4 regions of the Arthrobacter sp. NPDC057388 genome follow, and region 1 is predicted to be linked to each of the others. Evidence: riboswitches for the same ligand, from Rfam matches in the RefSeq annotation. Region 1 holds a riboswitch; each other region holds the start of a gene.
The links. A riboswitch is a leader RNA that binds a small molecule or an ion and turns the genes downstream of it on or off. The one in region 1 is predicted to bind thiamine pyrophosphate.
Positions count from the first base shown of each region.

Region 1 (4,447 bases):
GTGAGATCACCGACGGCGAGGAGGGAACCGACGTTTCCGACGAGGCCGCCGAAGACGAAGGTATCCAGCCGGAAGACGGCGTGACGTCCCGCCGCCGGCGGCGGCGCCGCCGTGGTGACCAGGACCTGGAACTGACCGGCGGGGGAGAAGACGATCCGCCCAACACGGTCACCCGTGTCCGCGCCCCCCGGACCATCAGTGAGGCGCCGGCGAGCAACCGTGTGACCAGCGTCAAGGGATCCACGCGCCTGGAGGCCAAAAAGCAGCGCCGCCGCGAATCCCGCGATACCGGGCGCCGCCGCACGGTCATCACTGAGGCCGAGTTCCTGGCACGCCGGGAATCCGTGGACCGCCAGATGATCGTCCGCCAGCGCGATGACAGAATCCAGATCGGCGTCCTGGAGGACGGCGTCCTGGCCGAACATTTCGTCTCCAAGACGCAGCAGGACTCCCTGATCGGCAACGTCTACCTGGGCAAGGTGCAGAATGTCCTGCCGTCCATGGAGGCTGCCTTCGTCGACATTGGACGCGGGCGCAACGCCGTGCTGTACGCCGGTGAGGTCAACTGGGATGCGGCCACCCTTGAGGGCAAGCAGCGCCGGATCGAGAACGCCCTGAAGTCCGGCGACTCCGTCCTGGTCCAGGTCACCAAGGACCCCGTGGGCCACAAGGGCGCACGCCTGACCAGCCAGATCTCCCTGCCCGGCCGGTACCTCGTGTACGTCCCCGGCGGGTCCATGACCGGCATCTCCCGCAAGCTGCCCGACGTCGAACGCAACCGGCTCAAGCGCATCCTCAAGGACCGCCTTCCCGAGGACGCGGGCGTCATTGTCCGCACCGCTGCCGAGGGGGCCTCCGAGGAGGAACTGACCCACGACATCAACCGCCTCCGCGCCCAGTGGGAGGGGATTGAAAGCCAGGCGAAGTCCACCAAGGTCCTCGCCCCGGAACTGCTCTACGGCGAACCGGACCTGACCATCAAGGTTGTGCGCGACGTCTTCAACGAGGACTTCTCCAAGCTGATCGTGTCCGGCGACGAAGCATGGGACACCATCGAGGCTTACGTCACCTACGTGGCCCCGGACCTGGTGGGCCGGCTCGAAAAATGGACCAGGGACGAGGACATTTTCTCCGCCTGGCGCATTGACGAGCAGATCCACAAGGCGCTGGACCGCAAGGTGTTCCTGCCCTCCGGCGGCTCCCTGGTCATCGACCGGACCGAGGCCATGACCGTGGTCGACGTCAACACCGGAAAGTTCACCGGCAGCGGCGGAAACCTCGAAGAGACCGTCACCAAGAACAACCTCGAGGCTGCCGAGGAAGTTGTCCGCCAGCTGCGGCTGCGCGACATCGGCGGCATCATCGTGATCGACTTCATCGACATGGTGCTTGAATCGAACCGCGACCTGGTCCTCCGCCGCCTGGTCGAGTGCCTGGGCCGCGACCGGACCAAGCACCAGGTGGCCGAAGTGACGTCTCTGGGGCTCGTACAAATGACCCGCAAGCGGATGGGCACCGGACTCCTGGAAGTCTTCGGCGAGCAGTGCGAGGTGTGTGCTGGCCGGGGCGTCGTTACCCATGACGAGCCGGTGGAGCACCGCCGGGCCAACACCGTGGCAGCAGAGCACCACGTACACCGGGCGGAGGTCCAGCCTCCTGCACGGCCGGAGCGCAAGCGGCGCCGCGGCAAGGGCGGACAGCAGTCAGAAGGTGCTCCAGCCGCCCCTGCTGCAGTCCACCACCCTGACCCGTCGGAAGCAGAACGCCACGCCAAGGCTGAAGCCACCCGCGCTGCCCTTGCCAACATTGCAGCCGCCGCGCATGCCGCCCATCTGCATGAGGAGGCGGCGCACAATGCCGCCGCATCAGGGGAAGCCGCGCGGCCGGCGGCACCTGCAGCTGCCGCGCCGGAAAGCCCGGTGGTGCACCGCGCTCCGGAAACGGAAAGCGTTTCCGGACGTCCCGGGGCAGTCCTGACGTTCGGTGGCGAGAAGGTGATTCTTCCGTTCGTCGACCACAGTGAAGAACCGCCCAAGGAAGCACCCGCCCTGACACTGGACCGCCTGGAGGAGGCATTCGCGCACCTCGGCAGCCCGGTGGCTCCCGCCGAGAAGGAAGCCCCCGCCGCGACGGAAGAGGCCAGGGAAGAAACGCCGGCTCCAGCGGCTCCCGCCCAGCCGGTGGTCCGTCAGCCGGAAGGCCGGCCTGCCGGCGTCCAGCCTGCCGACGGTGCGGCCGGGACATCCCGCGGGCGCCGTCCGCGCCGCAACCGGAGCGCCAGCCGCCCGCAGGGTGCAGCCAACGAAACCTCCGTGGAGCACCACGAGGTCGCTCCGGCAGCCGCCGCGGGACACTCGCACGAAGCTAAGGCGCCGGGGACGGGAAACGATCAGGCATCCAAGCCGGCTCCGCAGCCAGCCGGTGAACCGATCATTCTGGGAGTTGGGGTACCCGCCTCGGAACTCTGAGTTGACGGGCCCCTGGGTCCGCCCGAAGGTCCGGTACCGCGACTGCGGTGCCGGACCTCCTGTCGCAAACGCCGGAATCAGCGCCATGTTTCGAAGGAACCGCTAGGCTGGAGGACTGACACGGGGTGCCGCGCACGGGCCGGCTGAGATCCAAACCCGTTGAACCTGTCCGGTTAGCACCGGCGAAGGGATGTCTTCTTGTCGACAGCACTGTCATCAGCATCGGTCATGCCCGCTCCTGAGGCCGCCGCCAATTCACTTCCGGATCACGCAGCGACTGCCATTCCGGCCGCTCGCGCGGTTCCCAGGGTCCTCGCCATCGCAGGCTCGGATCCGTCCGGCGGTGCAGGCATCCAGGCCGACCTGAAAAGCATCGCCGCCCACGGCGGCTACGGCATGGCCGCGATCACCGCCCTCACGGCGCAAAACACCACCGGCGTGAGCGGCGTCCACGTTCCCCCTGCATCTTTCCTGTCAGCCCAGCTGGATGCTGTCAGCGACGACATCCAAGTGGACGCCGTGAAGATCGGCATGCTGGGGGATGAAAAGGTGATCGCCGCTGTCCGCAGCTGGCTCGAAAACGTGCGTCCCGGCGTCGTGGTTCTCGACCCCGTGATGGTGGCCACCAGCGGTGACCGGCTCCTGCAGGAGTCTGCGGAGGCAGCACTCCGGAAGCTGCTGCCGCTCGCGGACCTGATCACGCCGAACCTTCCCGAACTTGCCATGCTGCTCGGGGAAACGGAGGCCGCGGACTGGGCGGGCGCCCTGGACCAGGGCAGACGCCTCGCTGAGCGGACCGGTGCCACGGTCCTGGTCAAAGGCGGTCACCTGAACGGGGCCACCTGCCCTGACGCCCTCGTCAACACCGCCGGGCTGCTGTCCGCGGAAGTGGTGGAGGTGGCCGGCGAGCGGATCGCCACGCGGAACAGCCACGGCACCGGATGTTCGCTGTCGTCCGCCATGGCCGCCGTGCAGGCGCGGCTGGGCGACTGGGAAGCGTCACTGCGGGAGGTCAAGCCCTGGCTGGCCGAGGCGTTGCGGACCTCCGGAGGGCTGGAGGTCGGCGCCGGCAACGGCCCGATCAACCACTTCCACCACCTTGCCGGGGCTGGGGGTTCAGCCCAGTCCGAACCGAAGGGCGGATTCGCGGAACTGCTGCGTGCCGAGACCTTCACCCATCTGGAAGCCATCTACGGTTTGGGCTTCATCCGGGGGCTTGCCGGGGGCACTCTGCCGGAGAAGGAATTCGCGTACTACCTCGCCCAGGACGCCATCTACCTCAACGGCTACTCTCGCGTCCTGGCGCGGGCCAGCGCACTAGCCCCGACCGAGGCCGAGCAGCTGTTCTGGGCCCGGTCGTCCCAGCAATGCCTGGAAGTTGAATCTGAACTGCACCGCAACTGGCTCAGCACCCGCACGGTGCAGACGGAGCTGGGGCCGGTCACGAAGTCCTATGTCGACCATCTGCTGGCTTCCTCGGCCGGAGGCAGTTACGCCGTGCTGGTGGCAGCAGTCCTGCCCTGCTTCTGGCTCTACGCCGAAGTGGGGGAGACCCTGCACGCGGAGTACCTGGCCGCCGGGGCGGATGCCGGGCACCCGTATGCGGAGTGGCTGCGGACCTACGCCGACGAGGACTTCGCTGCCGCCACCCTGCGGGCCATCGAAATAGCGGATGACGCCGGCCGTGCCGCGTCGGCGGGGGAGCGCGAAGCGATGGTCACCGCCTTCCGGCACTCCTGCCGGTACGAGGTGGAGTTCTTCGACGCGCCGAGCCGGCACAGCTGAACGGAAGCGCGCCCGGCACCCGGTAAGATGGTCGCGCACGGCACCGGATGTCCGGAACGGCGTCCCCTGTGGCGCCTATCACGGACAACCCGCCAGTGCCAGCCTCATTTGCGGCCGACGTCGGAATTAGCGTATTCTAGATCTTCGGTGCTTACGCCAACACTTGGGTTATGACCCGGACCGCCCTGTCGGGC
Region 1 covers NZ_JBHVBL010000057.1:18,781-23,227, reverse strand. The annotation lists gene ACFUTU_RS19390 (Rne/Rng family ribonuclease) at 1-2,468, shown strand, start outside; TPP riboswitch at 2,580-2,676, shown strand; gene ACFUTU_RS19385 (bifunctional hydroxymethylpyrimidine kinase/phosphomethylpyrimidine kinase) at 2,697-4,253, shown strand.

Region 2 (4,447 bases), on a different contig from region 1:
CGAGGCAGAGCTCGACGCGTGTCTTGTTGCTGTCCTCGTACCAGGACGGGAAGCCGTACTCAGTGTTGACGGGTCCGACGGCGGTCAGTTTGCTTGGGTTCGTCCGGGTGACCTGCGTGGCGGCCAGGGAAGTTCCGGCGCCCGTCACAGCCAGCAGCAGGGCGGTCGTGGCGGCGATCCCGCGCCGGCGGGATGCCGGGCGTGGGGCCCGGTGCCGTGGCGTCAGGCGCTGGGCCGACAGGAAATGTGGGGTGGGTACCATTTTTGTCTCCTCGAAAGACGCTGATGGCATCCACTAAAAGGGGTGGTGGTTGGAAAAACGTTCGGCCTCCAGGTTGGAGAAACCTTGAGAATCAAAGCTTTCTCAAGAGCAGTGGGGGGACCTGCCCGGGTCCGGCCAGGGGCGCGTTCGTGACTTCTGCAGCCCCGTGGCAGGGCCGGCCGGCCTCCTTGCCGGACGCCCCGACCGGCCCCCCCTGACGGTCCCAGTGCCGGTCCCAGTGCCGCACGCAGCGCCGGTCCTAAGGCATGTCGCAGCGCCGGTTCTAAGGCATGTCCCGGGGCAGGCGCTGCGGACAAAGCCTGCAGTATGCGAACGGACCCGGCACCGCGGGTTGCGGTGCCGGGTCCGGCTGTTCCGGGCCCGGCCGAGGTCATCAGCACTGCCGGGTTCGGAACAGCAACAGTATGTCCTGGGGTGCTTGGGGAAACCCGGCCGTTGACCCGGAACGGGTTTCGGGGCGACCCACCCGATGTTGGGGGCGCAGGTCCCGGGAAGGGGGCCCGGCCGGGGAGGATCCGCCCTTTAGACGATGTCCTGGGTCTTGGCGAACCGGGTGATGGCCCGCTGCGTGCCGCGGTTGGCCAGGACCTGGATTACGGCGCTCACGGAAGCGGAGACGAGGGCGAACGTCAGGGCGGTCCGCAGTGTGGTGGGAACATCGTCCTTGTCACCCTTGGGCGGCTTCTGCCCCGTGACCTTTTCCCAGATGGTGTCGACGGCCTTGGTGCCGGCGAACCCTGCCAGCAGGCTGATGCCGGTGCCAAGCAGTTTGATGAAGAAACTCATTCCGGAACTCCTAGCGTGATGAACACTGGTCTTTCCCTAGCCTAACCGCATGAGGCAGCCCGGCAGCATGAGGCGTGGCCCAAGCGCATGAGGCGTGGCCCAAGCGCGTGAGGCGTCAGTCCGCCGGCATGGAGCGGTGGATTTCCCGCAACGCCTGGACCACGAGGTCATGGTCCGCCTTCTGCGGCAGTCCGGAGACCGTGACCACGGCCACCGCGCCCACACCCCGCACATAGATGGGGAAGGCTCCGCCGTGGGCGGCGTAGGTGGACTGGTCGAACCACGCGTTGTCCTCGATCCGTCCGCCGCCGACCCTGCCGCGCAGGCCCACGAGCAGCGACGGCTCCTCGTAGCGCGCGGCGGTACGCTGCTTGGCCAGCACCCAGCCCTCGTTGTCAGGGGTGGCTCCCTCAAGCGCCACATGGAAGAGGACCTGCCCGCCCTTGGTGATGTCGATGGCGATGGGCAGGTTGTCCTCCTTGCCCCGTTCCACCAGTTCCAGGCCGAGGGCCAGGGCGTCGTCCTTGCTGAACCTGGGGAACTGCAGTTCGGCGATCTCACCCTCGATCCGGCCGATCAGGGCTTCGAGGGATCCGGCCGGCTGTTCCTCGGCGGAATCGGGGTCGAAGGCGGGCAGGGCAGAGCCGGCGGAGTCCTGTTGCGTCATGGCCCCAATGTACTCCGCGCAGCCGGTCCGGCCAGCAGGCTGTCTCCCGGATTATGACGGCGGGCCCGGGATTCCGGGGCCGCCGGGGTGTAAACTGGACCCGCCCACAAGGGCAGATTTATCACGACAGGGGAGCGCCGCCGTCGGGATGCAAAGGCAGCAGCCAGCGCAACCGCGGATGGGCGCTGAGAGTGCGGACAGCCGCAGACCCTCGAACCTGATCCGGCTAGTACCGGCGCAAGGGAGTCGAGTTCTCAGAGTGCCCGGCAGCAGGAGGCCCAGCCACCGGCAGCCGGGGTAACGCTTTCCCCTCCTGTTCCTCAGGAGGACCATCATGACAACTGCAGCAATCAAGAAGACCAGCTACAACTGGCGCGTGGCGGACATCGTGGTGGCGGCGCTTATCGCCGTCGCCGGCGGCGTGATCTTCTGGGCATGGTCCCAGGGTGCCAACCTCATCTCCACTCCCGTCAACGCCGTCTATCCGCCGCTGACCGGCCTGTACGCAGGCGGCTGGATGATTCCGGCGGTCCTGGGCATGCTCATCATCCGCAAGCCGGGCGCTGCCCTGTTCTGCGAAACGGTGGCGGCCACGGGCGAGCTCCTCATGGGCTCGCAGTACGGCACCACGGTGCTGATCTCCGGTCTCCTCCAGGGCCTGGGTGCGGAGCTCGTGTTCGCCGCCCTGGCGTACCGGAAGTTCAACCTCCCCGCTTCGCTGCTGGCCGGGGCAGGCGCCGGGCTGTTCTGCGGCCTCAACGACTCCTTCGCGCCGTGGGGCTGGAACATCGCATACACCGCCGGCGACAAGTTCGCGTACATCGTGTTCTGCGCCATCTCCGGTGCGGTCATCGCCGGCGCGCTGTCCTGGATCGCCACCCGCGGCCTGGCCAAAACCGGTGTGTTGAGCTCCTTCGCGTCCCGCAAGGCAGCCACGGAGCCCGTCTTCAACTGATGCCCGCTTCCCACGACGCCGGCGTCCGCCCCGCCGCGGTCCACGCCCGCGGCTGGGGCTGGCGCCACGCCGGCCGTACCAAACCCGCCGTCCGCGCGCTCGACCTGGACATCCGCCCCGGTGAGCGCGTCCTGCTGCTTGGCCCCTCCGGAGCCGGCAAATCGACGCTGCTCCACGCCCTGGCCGGCGTGCTGGGGGACAGTGACGCCGGTGGCCCAACGGACGACGCCGGGACCCGGGACAGCGACGACGCGGACGAGAGCGGCGAACTGCTCATCGACGGCGCGTCCCCGCGCGTACAGCGGGGACGCGCCGGACTCATGCAGCAGGACCCGGAAACCCAGGTGGTGCTCTCCCGCCTCGGCGACGACGTCGCCTTCGGGGCCGAAAACCTGTCGGTGCCGCGCGACGAGATCTGGCGCCGCGTGCACGAGGCGCTGGACGACGTCGGTTTGTCCCACCTCCCGCTGAACCACCCGACGTCGGCCCTGTCCGGCGGCCAGAAGCAGCGCCTGGCGCTCGCCGGGATCCTGGCGATGCGGCCGGGGCTCATCCTGCTGGATGAGCCCACCGCGAATCTCGATCCGGCAGGCGTCCTGGAGGTCCGGGACGCCGTGGGCCGCTGCCTGGACAAGACCGGAGCCACCCTGGTGGTGGTGGAGCACCGGGTGGCCGCGTGGAAGGACCTTGTGGACCGGATCGTGGTCCTGCAGCCGGGCTCTGACGCCAACGGCGCGGTGCTGATCGACGGCACGCCGGACGAGGTCCTGGAACAGGCCCGCGGAAAGCTCACCGCCGCCGGCGTCTGGGTTCCCGGCTACGTTCCTGAAACCCGCCGGCGCTGCGCCGGATTGGTTCCGCCGTCCGCCGGCAGTGGCGCCGGCGGGCTGCTGCTGGCCGCGGAGAAGCTCGCGGTCTCGCGGGAACGTCCCCGCCGCCGGGGTTTCCGTTCCTTGCCGCCGGTGCCGGTGCTGCGGGACGTCACCGCACAGGTCCGGGCCGGTGAGGCGCTGACCGTCACGGGGCCCAACGGCGCCGGTAAATCCACCTTTGCGCTCACCCTCGCCGGGCTGCTTCCGCCGGTGGACGGCAGGGTCTCCGCGACGCTCGGGCTGAGCGCCGGCGCCGGCATCGACCCCTACAAATGGAAGGCCGAGCAGCTGATCTCCCGGATCGGCACGGTGTTCCAGGAACCCGAGCACCAGTTCGTCACCGGCCGTGTGCTGGACGAGCTGCAGTTCGGCCCCCGCCACCTGGGACATGGCGAAGAGCGCGTTGACGAGCTGCTGGAGCGGCTGCGCCTCACCCATCTGGTGGACGCCAACCCGTACACCCTCTCCGGCGGGGAGAAACGCCGGCTGTCCGTGGCCACGGTCCTGGCCGCGCACCCGCAGGTGCTGGTCCTGGACGAGCCCACCTTCGGGCAGGACGCCAACACCTGGGCGGAGCTGGCCTCGTTCCTTTCCGAACTGCTCGACGCCGGCACGGCCGTGGTGTCGGTGACCCACGACGAGGAGTTCACCCATGTCCTTGGCGGCACCGAGCTGAGGCTGGGCTCCGGCGGCCGCCCCGGGACGGCCGAATCACGATCCGCCGCGCCGCGAGCCGCCCAGCCGCGTCCGGAACAGGCAGCGACATGAGGGAAGCGCTAACACTTGCCGGAAACCGGGCCCTGCTGACGCGCGCCAACCCGCTGGCCAAATTCGCGGCAGTCTTCCTCATCACGCTGGCCCTGGCGCTGTCCATCGACTGGATG
Region 2 covers NZ_JBHVBL010000004.1:142,671-147,117, reverse strand. The annotation lists gene ACFUTU_RS03515 (hypothetical protein) at 1-262, opposite strand, end outside; gene ACFUTU_RS03510 (DUF4235 domain-containing protein) at 806-1,069, opposite strand; gene ACFUTU_RS03505 (heme-degrading domain-containing protein) at 1,185-1,736, opposite strand; TPP riboswitch at 1,855-1,998, shown strand; gene ACFUTU_RS03500 (ECF transporter S component) at 2,071-2,691, shown strand; gene ACFUTU_RS03495 (ABC transporter ATP-binding protein) at 2,691-4,331, shown strand; gene ACFUTU_RS03490 (energy-coupling factor transporter transmembrane component T family protein) at 4,328-4,447, shown strand, end outside.
Region 2: another riboswitch for thiamine pyrophosphate. It lies ahead of ACFUTU_RS03500 (ECF transporter S component); the one in region 1 lies ahead of ACFUTU_RS19385 (bifunctional hydroxymethylpyrimidine kinase/phosphomethylpyrimidine kinase).

Region 3 (4,447 bases), on a different contig from region 1:
CGGTCATGAGCGAAATCTGGGCGTTCCAGTCCTCCACCGGAAGCTGCGGGACCGCCACGATCCGGTAGCCGCCGTCGGGAAGCTGGACGATCTCCTGCTCCGGCATGTTCAGGCTGGCACCCCCGCGGGCCCGCTCCAGGTCGACACGCTTGCGGCCCACTTCGCGCAGCAGCTGCAGCATGGGCGGTGCAGTGCCGGCATCGAGGTCGGCCTGGACCCCCTTGTAGTCCAGCTTGGCACGGCTGCGCACGGCAGCGCGGCGGACCAGCGCGGACACCACCTCGGCTGTGGCGTCGAGTTCAAACTCCCAGACGAAGGCGGAGCACAGCTGCCCCGCCAGCAGGCTGCCGGCGTTCTCGCTGATGACCTCCGGGTGCAGCGGAATCCTGCCGTCCGGGGCGTAGAACGTCTGCCCGCGGCGGCGGGTCTCGGCGTCGAGCGCGCCGCCCGGCTGCACGAAGGACGGAACATCGGCGATGGCGTAAAGGATCCGGTAACCGCCGCCGAGCCGCTCAATGAAGAGCGCCTGGTCAAGGTCCGTGGACGACGGCGGATCGATCGTCAGGAAGTCCACCCCGGTCAGGTCCAGGTCGGGGAAGTCCCGGCTGGCGACGGCGGCTTCGGCCTCCTTAAGCACCTCTTCCGGGAATTCCCCGGGAAGCTCCAGTTCCGTCCGCAGCGCGCTCAGGGCATCCGCGAGCGCGTTGGTCTGCTCGTGGACGCTGGGCGACAGCCGATGATGTGACACGAAAATCAGGTTAGCCCGAATTGCGCCGTTAGTCTTGGATTATGGGCACATCCTCGGCTGGCACCGCTCGCTACGACCGCTTCGTCGCAGACCTGTTCGGTGTGATGGCGTACGGTGAACTGTCCGCGTTCGAACGGCTCTCCTCCGACGCCCGTTACTCGCCGACGCTGCACGACCGTGCCGTCCTGGGCAGGATCGCCGTCATCGAATTCCAGCATTACGAGCTGGTGAGCGCCAAGCTGGCAGAGATGGGCGTTGACGTCGAACACGCGATGCTGCCGTTCCAGTCGGCCGTGGACCACTTCCATGAACGGACCCGCCCGGCGGACTGGTACGAATCCCTGATGAAGGCGTACGTGGTGGACACCGTGTCCGCCGATTTCTACCAGGCCGTGGCGCGGTTCGTGGACGCCGGAACCCGGGACGTGATCCGGCAGATCCAGTCCTCCGAAGAGGCCACGGCAGTGCTCCGTGAGCGGCTCAAGGGCGCGCTGGCCGATGACCCCCGGCTCGCGTCGAGACTGGCGCTGTGGGGCCGCCGCCTCCTGGGCGAGGCGATCACCCAGGCCCAGCGGGTCGGCCACGAACATGCCTTCCTGGGCGAGATGTTCGTCGAAGCGGAACCCGGCGCCACGGAGGCCACCGCACGGGAACTGGTCCGCGGCATCACCGCCGAGGTCGCGGAAAACCATTCCCGGCGGATGGTGCAGCTGGGCCTGAGCGGGTAGCCTGCCGGTCGCTAAACGACAGCAGCCGGGGACGTTGCGTCGAGGGCGTCGAGCAGTTCGGCCGCGGCGGCTGCCGGGTCCGGCGCCTCCGTGATCGCGCGGACGACGACGATCCTGCTGGCTCCGGCCGCCAGGACCTGCTCCACGTTGGTGCGGTCGATCCCGCCGATCGCGAACCAGGGCAGCAGCAGGCCTCCCACCCGTTCCTCGTTCGCCGTGCGGACAGCCTGCGCCGCGTACGTCACCAGGTCGAGTCCGACGGCGGCGCGCCCGGGTTTGGTGGGGGTGGCCCACAGCGGGCCCACGCAGAAGTAGTCCAGGCCGCTGCGCCCGTGCGCGGCGGCGATGGCGGCATCCACCTGCTCCGTGCTGTGCGTGGAGAGCCCGATCACCGTTGCATCGTGCAGCAGTTTCCGGGCAGCGCGCAGCGGCAGGTCCTTCTGGCCGATGTGGAACACCGGTGCACCCGCGATGGAGGCGATGTCGGCGCGGTCGTTCACGGCCCAGAGCCGCCCGTGCCTGCGGGCCGCGGCGTGGACGACCTCGAGAAGTTCGAGCTCTTCGGCGGCCTCGATGCTCTTGTCCCGCAGCTGGATGATGTCCACGCCGCCGGCAAACGCCGCGTCCACGAAGTCCGCGAAGTCCCCGCGGTCCTTGCGGGCGTCGGTGCAGAGGTACAGGCGGGCCGTGGTGTGGGCAGAGTGCTGGGTCATGGCAACCACCTTAGTTCCTCTAAACTGGGCAGGTACCGCGGGAGCCCGTCGCCGATGTCATAAAAGGCGCAGGGCTGAGAGGGCGTCAGAGCCGACCGCTTGACCTGATCCGGTTAGTACCGGCGTAGGGAAGGAAATCATGAACCCTGGACCCGGCGGCGAAAATAATGCCGCCACAGTCATTGAGGCTGACGTTGCCGTCATCGGCGGGGGCGTGGTTGGCCACGGTATCGCCTGGGAGGCGCGGCGTTCCGGCCGTTCCGTAGTGCTCATTGACCAAGCCCCCGGCAGCGGCGCAAGCTGGGCCGCTGCCGGCATGCTCGCCCCGGTCAGCGAACTGCATTACCAGGAGGAAGGGCTCCTGGAACTGATGCTGGAGTCCTCGGCCAGGTGGCCGGGGTTCGCCGCCGCGCTCACCACCGGCGGGGACTCCGGTTACCTGACGACGCCGACCCTTGCGCTGGGTGCGGACCCCGCCGACCGCCGGGCACTGATGGACCTGCGGGACGTCCAGCGGAGCCACGGCCTGGACGTGGAGCCGCTGACCATCCGCGAGGCACGCTCCCGGGAGCCGCTGCTCAGCCCTGGCATCTCCTGCGCCCTGGACATCCCCGCGGACCATCAGGTGGATCCGCGCAATCTTGTCAGGGCGCTGGCGGCGGAGCTGGCCGGCTCAGGCCAGGAGATTGCAGGCCAGGAGATTGCAGCCCAGGAGATTGCGGGCCGGGGGGTTGCCGGCCAGGGGACCGGAGTCGAGGACGGATTCGCGGTGCGGGAACACGCCGCCGGCCTGCTCTGGGACAGCGGGCGGGTCCGGGGGGTCCGGCTGGCGGGGGGCGGAAGCGTGCTTGCCGCCGAGACGGTGGTGGCCAACGGCCTGGCCGCCGCTCACCTGCAGAACCTGCCGGAACGCCTTCAGCTGCCGCTGCGCCCGGTCTATGGGGACATCCTCAGGCTCCGCGTCCCCGCGCACCTGCAGCCCCTCCTCACCGCCACCGTGCGGGGCATCGTCCGGGGGGTTCCGGTCTACATCGTGCCCCGGCAGGACGGCACGGTGGTGATCGGTGCCACCCAGCGCGAGGACAGCGTGCCGGGCACCAGCGCCGGCGGCGTCTACCAGCTGCTGCGTGACGCGCAGGCCCTGCTGCCGGCAGTTGCCGAACTCGAGCTGCTCGAAGCCACCGCCAGGGCACGGCCCGGCACACCGGACAACGCGCCCCTGCTGGGCCGCGTGCCGGCGGGCGTATCCGCGAGTGGCGAGGCGGGCGGGGACGTGGCGGGCCTCATCATCGCCACCGGCTTCTTCCGCCACGGCGTGCTGCTGACTCCGGCGGCTGCGGCGATCTGCCGGCAGCTCATGGACGGCATCACCGACCCCCGCTGGGCCGCGTTCCGGCCGGCACGGTTTTCCCCCGGACTTTCCGATTCGCCCGGAGCGGCAGCACCGCCCCGGAGCGGCCACCCCCGCATGACGCACGTCACATTTGACCCAAGCAAGGAATCAGCATGAACATCACTCTGAACGGTATTGAACAGGAAGTAGGCGAGGGCGCCTCGGTCACCACACTCGTCAGCCAGGTCACGGGACGGCGCCTGTCCGCCAGCGGGCAGGCAGCCGACGGCCAGCGGCTGGGCGTTGCGGTGGCCCGCAACTCAGCCGTGGTGCCCCGCAGCCAGTGGCACAGCACCGCCCTTGCCGAGGGCGACGAGATCGAACTCGTCACGGCAGTCCAAGGAGGATGAGCACGATGGCAGAAACACTGATTGAAACAGCGGACAGCCTGGTCATTGACGGGGTGGAACTGGGCTCACGGCTCATCATGGGCACCGGAGGGGCTCCGAGCCTGGACGGTCTCGGCTCAGCGCTGGTGGCGTCCGGAACGCAGCTGACCACCGTGGCGATGCGCCGCTATTCGCCTGCCGAAACGGGCTCGCTCTTCCAGCTGCTGGTGGACCACAACATCCGCGTCCTCCCCAACACCGCCGGCTGCTTCACGGCCAGGGACGCGGTCATGACGGCCGAGCTGGCCCGTGAGGCGCTGGAGACCGACTGGGTCAAGCTGGAGGTCATCGCGGACGAGCACACCCTGCTGCCGGATGCCGTCGAGCTCGTGGACGCGACGGAACAGCTGGTCAACCGCGGCTTCAAGGTCTTCGCCTATACTAACGACGATCCCGTGCTGGCGCTGCGGCTCGAAAACCTGGGAGCCTCCGCGGTCATGCCGCTGGGAGCGCCGATCGGCACCGGCCTGGGCATC
Region 3 covers NZ_JBHVBL010000018.1:62,253-66,699, reverse strand. The annotation lists gene ACFUTU_RS10950 (RNB domain-containing ribonuclease) at 1-748, opposite strand, end outside; gene ACFUTU_RS10945 (ferritin-like fold-containing protein) at 790-1,476, shown strand; gene thiE (thiamine phosphate synthase) at 1,488-2,189, opposite strand; TPP riboswitch at 2,217-2,338, shown strand; gene ACFUTU_RS10935 (FAD-dependent oxidoreductase) at 2,329-3,699, shown strand; gene thiS (sulfur carrier protein ThiS) at 3,696-3,932, shown strand; gene ACFUTU_RS10925 (thiazole synthase) at 3,938-4,447, shown strand, end outside.
Region 3: another riboswitch for thiamine pyrophosphate. It lies ahead of ACFUTU_RS10935 (FAD-dependent oxidoreductase); the one in region 1 lies ahead of ACFUTU_RS19385 (bifunctional hydroxymethylpyrimidine kinase/phosphomethylpyrimidine kinase).

Region 4 (4,447 bases), on a different contig from region 1:
AGTACGGTGCGCGCATCTTACCGAAGCGCTTAAGGCGAATCTTTACGGCCACTTTTGTGGTCACTCCTGTTTCTGAAACGGGGTTGAACCCGCGTTCTGCACCCGTGGGGCGGGCCGTACTTGGGGGTTCGAAAAGGACAGGATCCAGACGCGGAGAGAGGGGCCACGCAGATCGAGTACCTGTTCATTGTGCCAGATCGTCCGCGTTATTTCGACTTGACACGAGGACCCGCTCCCATCGCCGGCTAGGAAGACCAGACGTAGAGCCCGGTCCTGCTGCTTTCGTCCACGGTACCGGCGAGCTCTGCCAGCTGCTGGACGTACTTCCGTGCCTCCCCGGCGCCGAACGGCATGTCATCCTCGGCTGCCCAGCGCTCGGCGACCTCGTCCAGAACGTTGCCCTCACCCTCGGACTCATAGGTGAGGAGCTCCGCCAGCGCCCTGACCATGGCCGCGGGCACGCCGAGGAGGGAGTCGCTGGCCACGTCCACCATGGCCAGCTCGTAGTCAGCCCCTGCGGCGTGCACAGCGGCGCCGGCAAAGTCACCGAGCTGTTCAATCTCGAAATCGCTGATGCCGGCGATGCGGATGCCGTCACCGGCGGCGGCGCCGCCTTCCAGCGCCTCTGCGCGCTTGAGGGCGTCATTGTGGGTGGCGACAAACACTTCGGTGAAGCCCATGGATTCGTCCTCATTCCGTTGGCGGTGCATGCCCCGGCAGCGCTGGGGCCCTTCGGATGTCAGCCTAACCCAACCGGGTCGGCCCGGCTCAGCGCGCAGAATTTTCGAACAGCGGCGCTTACCGGACAGCGACCCGGAGCCGGTTGCGCCACGGGTCCTCGAAGCGGAGCTCGGCACCGGTGTGGTGTGATCCGACGCCGGCTGCCCTCAGCCGGTCGGCCAAAGCGCCGACGTCGTCGCCGGAAGGGACTTCGATGAGGACCTCGCCGAGGCCGAGAGTGTCGCGGCGAGGTCCGGCGCCGCGGCTGTTCCAAACGTTCATGGCCATGTGGTGGTGGTAGCCGCCGGCCGACACGAAGAGGGCCTGGCCGTGCCAACCCGCCGTCTTTTCGAACCCCAGGGTGCCGACGTAGAATTCGTGGGCGGACTGCACGTCCCCCACCTGCAGGTGGACGTGCCCCACCTCCGCGCCGGCGCCGTGCTGGCCGACGACGGATTCCTGCGTGAGGTGGTCCTGCAGGTACTTCTGCGGCGGCAGCGCGACGTTGTCCATGACCACGTTCTTACCGTCCCAGGACCAGGCCTCGCGGGGCCGGTCCCAGTAGAGTTCGATCCCATTGCCTTCCGGATCAGTGAAATAAAACGCCTCGCTCACCAGATGGTCGGCACTTCCCACGAAGGACTGCGGCTCATACCGGGCCGCACTGGCAATAGTGGCGGCGAGGGAGGACTGGTCCTCGAACAGGAGGGCGGTGTGGAAGAGGCCGGCTTCACCGCGGCCGGGGATGTTGAGTCCCGGCGCGGGGGCGAGGTGCACCAGCGGCGTCTTCAGCCGGCCAAGGTAGAGACCGCCGTCCTGCTCGGCGATAACGTCGAGGCCGAGGGCGCGCTGGTAGTAGTCGGTCATGAGCTTCATGTCGCCCACCTTGAGCATGACGGTGCCCATGGTGAGGTCGGCAGGAAGCAAGTCCTGGCTGCTGACTGCTGCTGTCATTGAATACTCCCGAGTGTCCGGACCGCCGGACTTCGGCAGTCTTTACATCTCTAAATTACTTGAAGCTTCAATTTATTCCTAACGGACGATCCCGCCCCGCAAGATCACATTCCCCAGGTTGCGGATGGTTTCCGGCACGGTGCGCGGGTCCTCGCGGCAGACCACCACGTCGGCGTCTGCCCCCTCCGCTACCCCATCGGCTCCCAGCCACCGGCGCGCCCGCCAGCAGGCGGCATCCAGCGCCGCTGCGGCCGGCAGCCCCGCTGCATGCAGTTCGAGGATTTCGTCGGCAATGCGGCCGTGCCGGATCACGCTGCCGGCGTCAGTTCCCGCATAGATTTCGATGCCGGCCTCGTACGCTTCCAGGACACGCTCGCGACGGCGGGCCCAGAGTGCGCGCATGTGTGCGGCATACTGTGGGAACTTAGGTTCGGCCTGATCCGCAATGTCGGGGAAGGTGGCGATGTTGATGAGCGTGGGAACGATCGGCACCTGCTGCTCGATGAAGCGGGGAATGTGCCTGGGCAGCAGCCCGGTGGCGTGCTCAATGCAGTCGATGCCGGCGTCGAGCATGTCATCCAGCGTGTCCTCGCCGAAACAGTGCGCCGTGACCCTGGCTCCCTCGTCATGGGCTGCCCGGACAGCGTCACGCACCGCGGCGGCCGGAAACGACGGCGCGAGGTCACCGGCCGGGCGGTCGATCCAGTCCCCCACCAGCTTGACCCAGCCGTCACCTTGCCGCGCCTGCTTGCGCACCGCCTCGACGAGGCCATCCGGTTCAACTTCGACGGCGAAGTTCCGAAGGTAGCGGCGGGACCTGGCAACGTGCCGGCCCGCCCGGATGATGCGCGGCGCGTCAGGCCTCTGCTGCAGCCAGCGGGTGTCGCTGACCACCCCCGCATCCCGCACCAGGAGCGTGCCGGCGTCGCGGTCCGTCATGGCCTGGTCATACGCCACGGCGTCGTCCACCGGACCGCCCGGACCGAGGCCGACATGGCAGTGGGCGTCCACGAATCCGGGCAGGACCCAGCCGTCCAGGACGGCATCAGGCCGTTGGCCTGGCGGGTTGAACGTCAGTTTCCCGTCCACAGCCCAGAGCCCCCGGCGTTCCTCATCCGCCGCTGTGAGCACAGTGCCGCTGAATTCAATAATGTGCGCCATTCCACCAGCTTAGGCCGCAGCTTTGGCCTCCTTCACAGATGGACAGGCACAATCCGGGCTGTGGTAGCTTCGTCTAACGACCACACGGGTGCCCTTGCAGGGGCTGAGATCAGGCTGACGCAGCCTGCGACCGTCGAACCTGTCCGGGTAATGCCGGCGAAGGAAGTGAGCAGTAAATTGAGCACCCAGAAATCACAGCTGACCCCTGCCCAAAATGAATCAGCCCAAAGCGGATCAGAATCCGTCACGCAGTCGCTGAAATCCCATTCACTGGCCTATCTCGAAGGCGACGGCCTGCGTGTTCCGGTAACGGAAATCGCCCTGGAGCCGTCACCGAACGGTGAGCAGAATGAGCCGTTGCGCGTTTACCGCACGGCGGGACCGGGCAGCGACCCGGTGGTGGGCCTCGCACCCTTCCGTGCGGAATGGATCCAGGCACGGGAAGACACGGAAACGTACGACGGACGCGAACGGAACCTGCTCGACGACGGCAAGTCGGCCGTGCGCCGCGGCGCGGCTTCGGCCGAGTGGAAGGGCGCCAGGCCGGTGCCCCGCCGCGGGGCGGAGGGCAAAACCGTAACGCAGATGCACTATGCACGGCAGGGCATCATCACCCCCGAAATGCGCTTTGTGGCCCTCCGCGAAAACTGCGACGTGGAACTGGTCCGCAGCGAACTCGCCGCCGGGCGGGCCATCATCCCCAGCAACATCAACCACCCCGAATCCGAGCCCATGATCATCGGCAAGGCATTCCTGGTGAAGATCAACGCCAACATCGGCAACTCAGCTGTGACCAGCTCCATCGCGGAGGAGGTGGACAAGCTGCAGTGGGCCACCCAGTGGGGCGCGGACACCGTGATGGACCTGTCCACGGGTGATGACATCCACACCACGCGGGAGTGGATCATCCGCAACTCCCCCGTCCCTATCGGCACGGTGCCGATCTACCAGGCGCTGGAAAAGGTCAACGGCGAAGCGAACGCGCTGACGTGGGAAATTTTCCGTGACACCGTGATCGAGCAATGCGAGCAGGGCGTGGACTACATGACCATCCACGCCGGAGTGCTGCTGCGGTATGTGCCCCTTACGGCGAACCGCGTCACCGGCATCGTTTCGCGCGGCGGCTCGATCATGGCCGGCTGGTGCCTGGCGCACCACCAGGAGAACTTCCTGTACACCCACTTTGACGAGCTCTGCGAGATTTTCGCCAAGTACGACGTCGCCTTCTCGCTGGGCGACGGGCTGCGGCCGGGCGCGACGGCGGACGCCAACGATGCCGCGCAGTTCGCCGAACTGGATACCCTGGCCGAGCTGACCCAGCGCGCCTGGGAGTACGACGTGCAGGTGATGGTGGAAGGCCCGGGCCACATCCCGTTCCATCTGGTGCGTGAGAACGTGGAACGCCAGCAGGAGCTCTGCAAGGGTGCGCCCTTCTACACCCTGGGACCGCTGGTGACAGACGTCGCCCCGGGCTACGACCACATCACCTCGGCCATCGGCGCCACGGAAATCGCCCGCTACGGCACCGCCATGCTGTGCTACGTCACGCCCAAGGAACACCTGGGCCTGCCCAACAAGGATGACGTCAAGACCGGCGTCATCACGTACAAGA
Region 4 covers NZ_JBHVBL010000010.1:78,000-82,446, forward strand. The annotation lists gene rpsP (30S ribosomal protein S16) at 1-52, opposite strand, end outside; gene ACFUTU_RS07265 (hypothetical protein) at 246-680, opposite strand; gene ACFUTU_RS07270 (VOC family protein) at 799-1,674, opposite strand; gene ACFUTU_RS07275 (amidohydrolase family protein) at 1,753-2,835, opposite strand; TPP riboswitch at 2,910-3,017, shown strand; gene thiC (phosphomethylpyrimidine synthase ThiC) at 3,013-4,447, shown strand, end outside.
Region 4: another riboswitch for thiamine pyrophosphate. It lies ahead of thiC (phosphomethylpyrimidine synthase ThiC); the one in region 1 lies ahead of ACFUTU_RS19385 (bifunctional hydroxymethylpyrimidine kinase/phosphomethylpyrimidine kinase).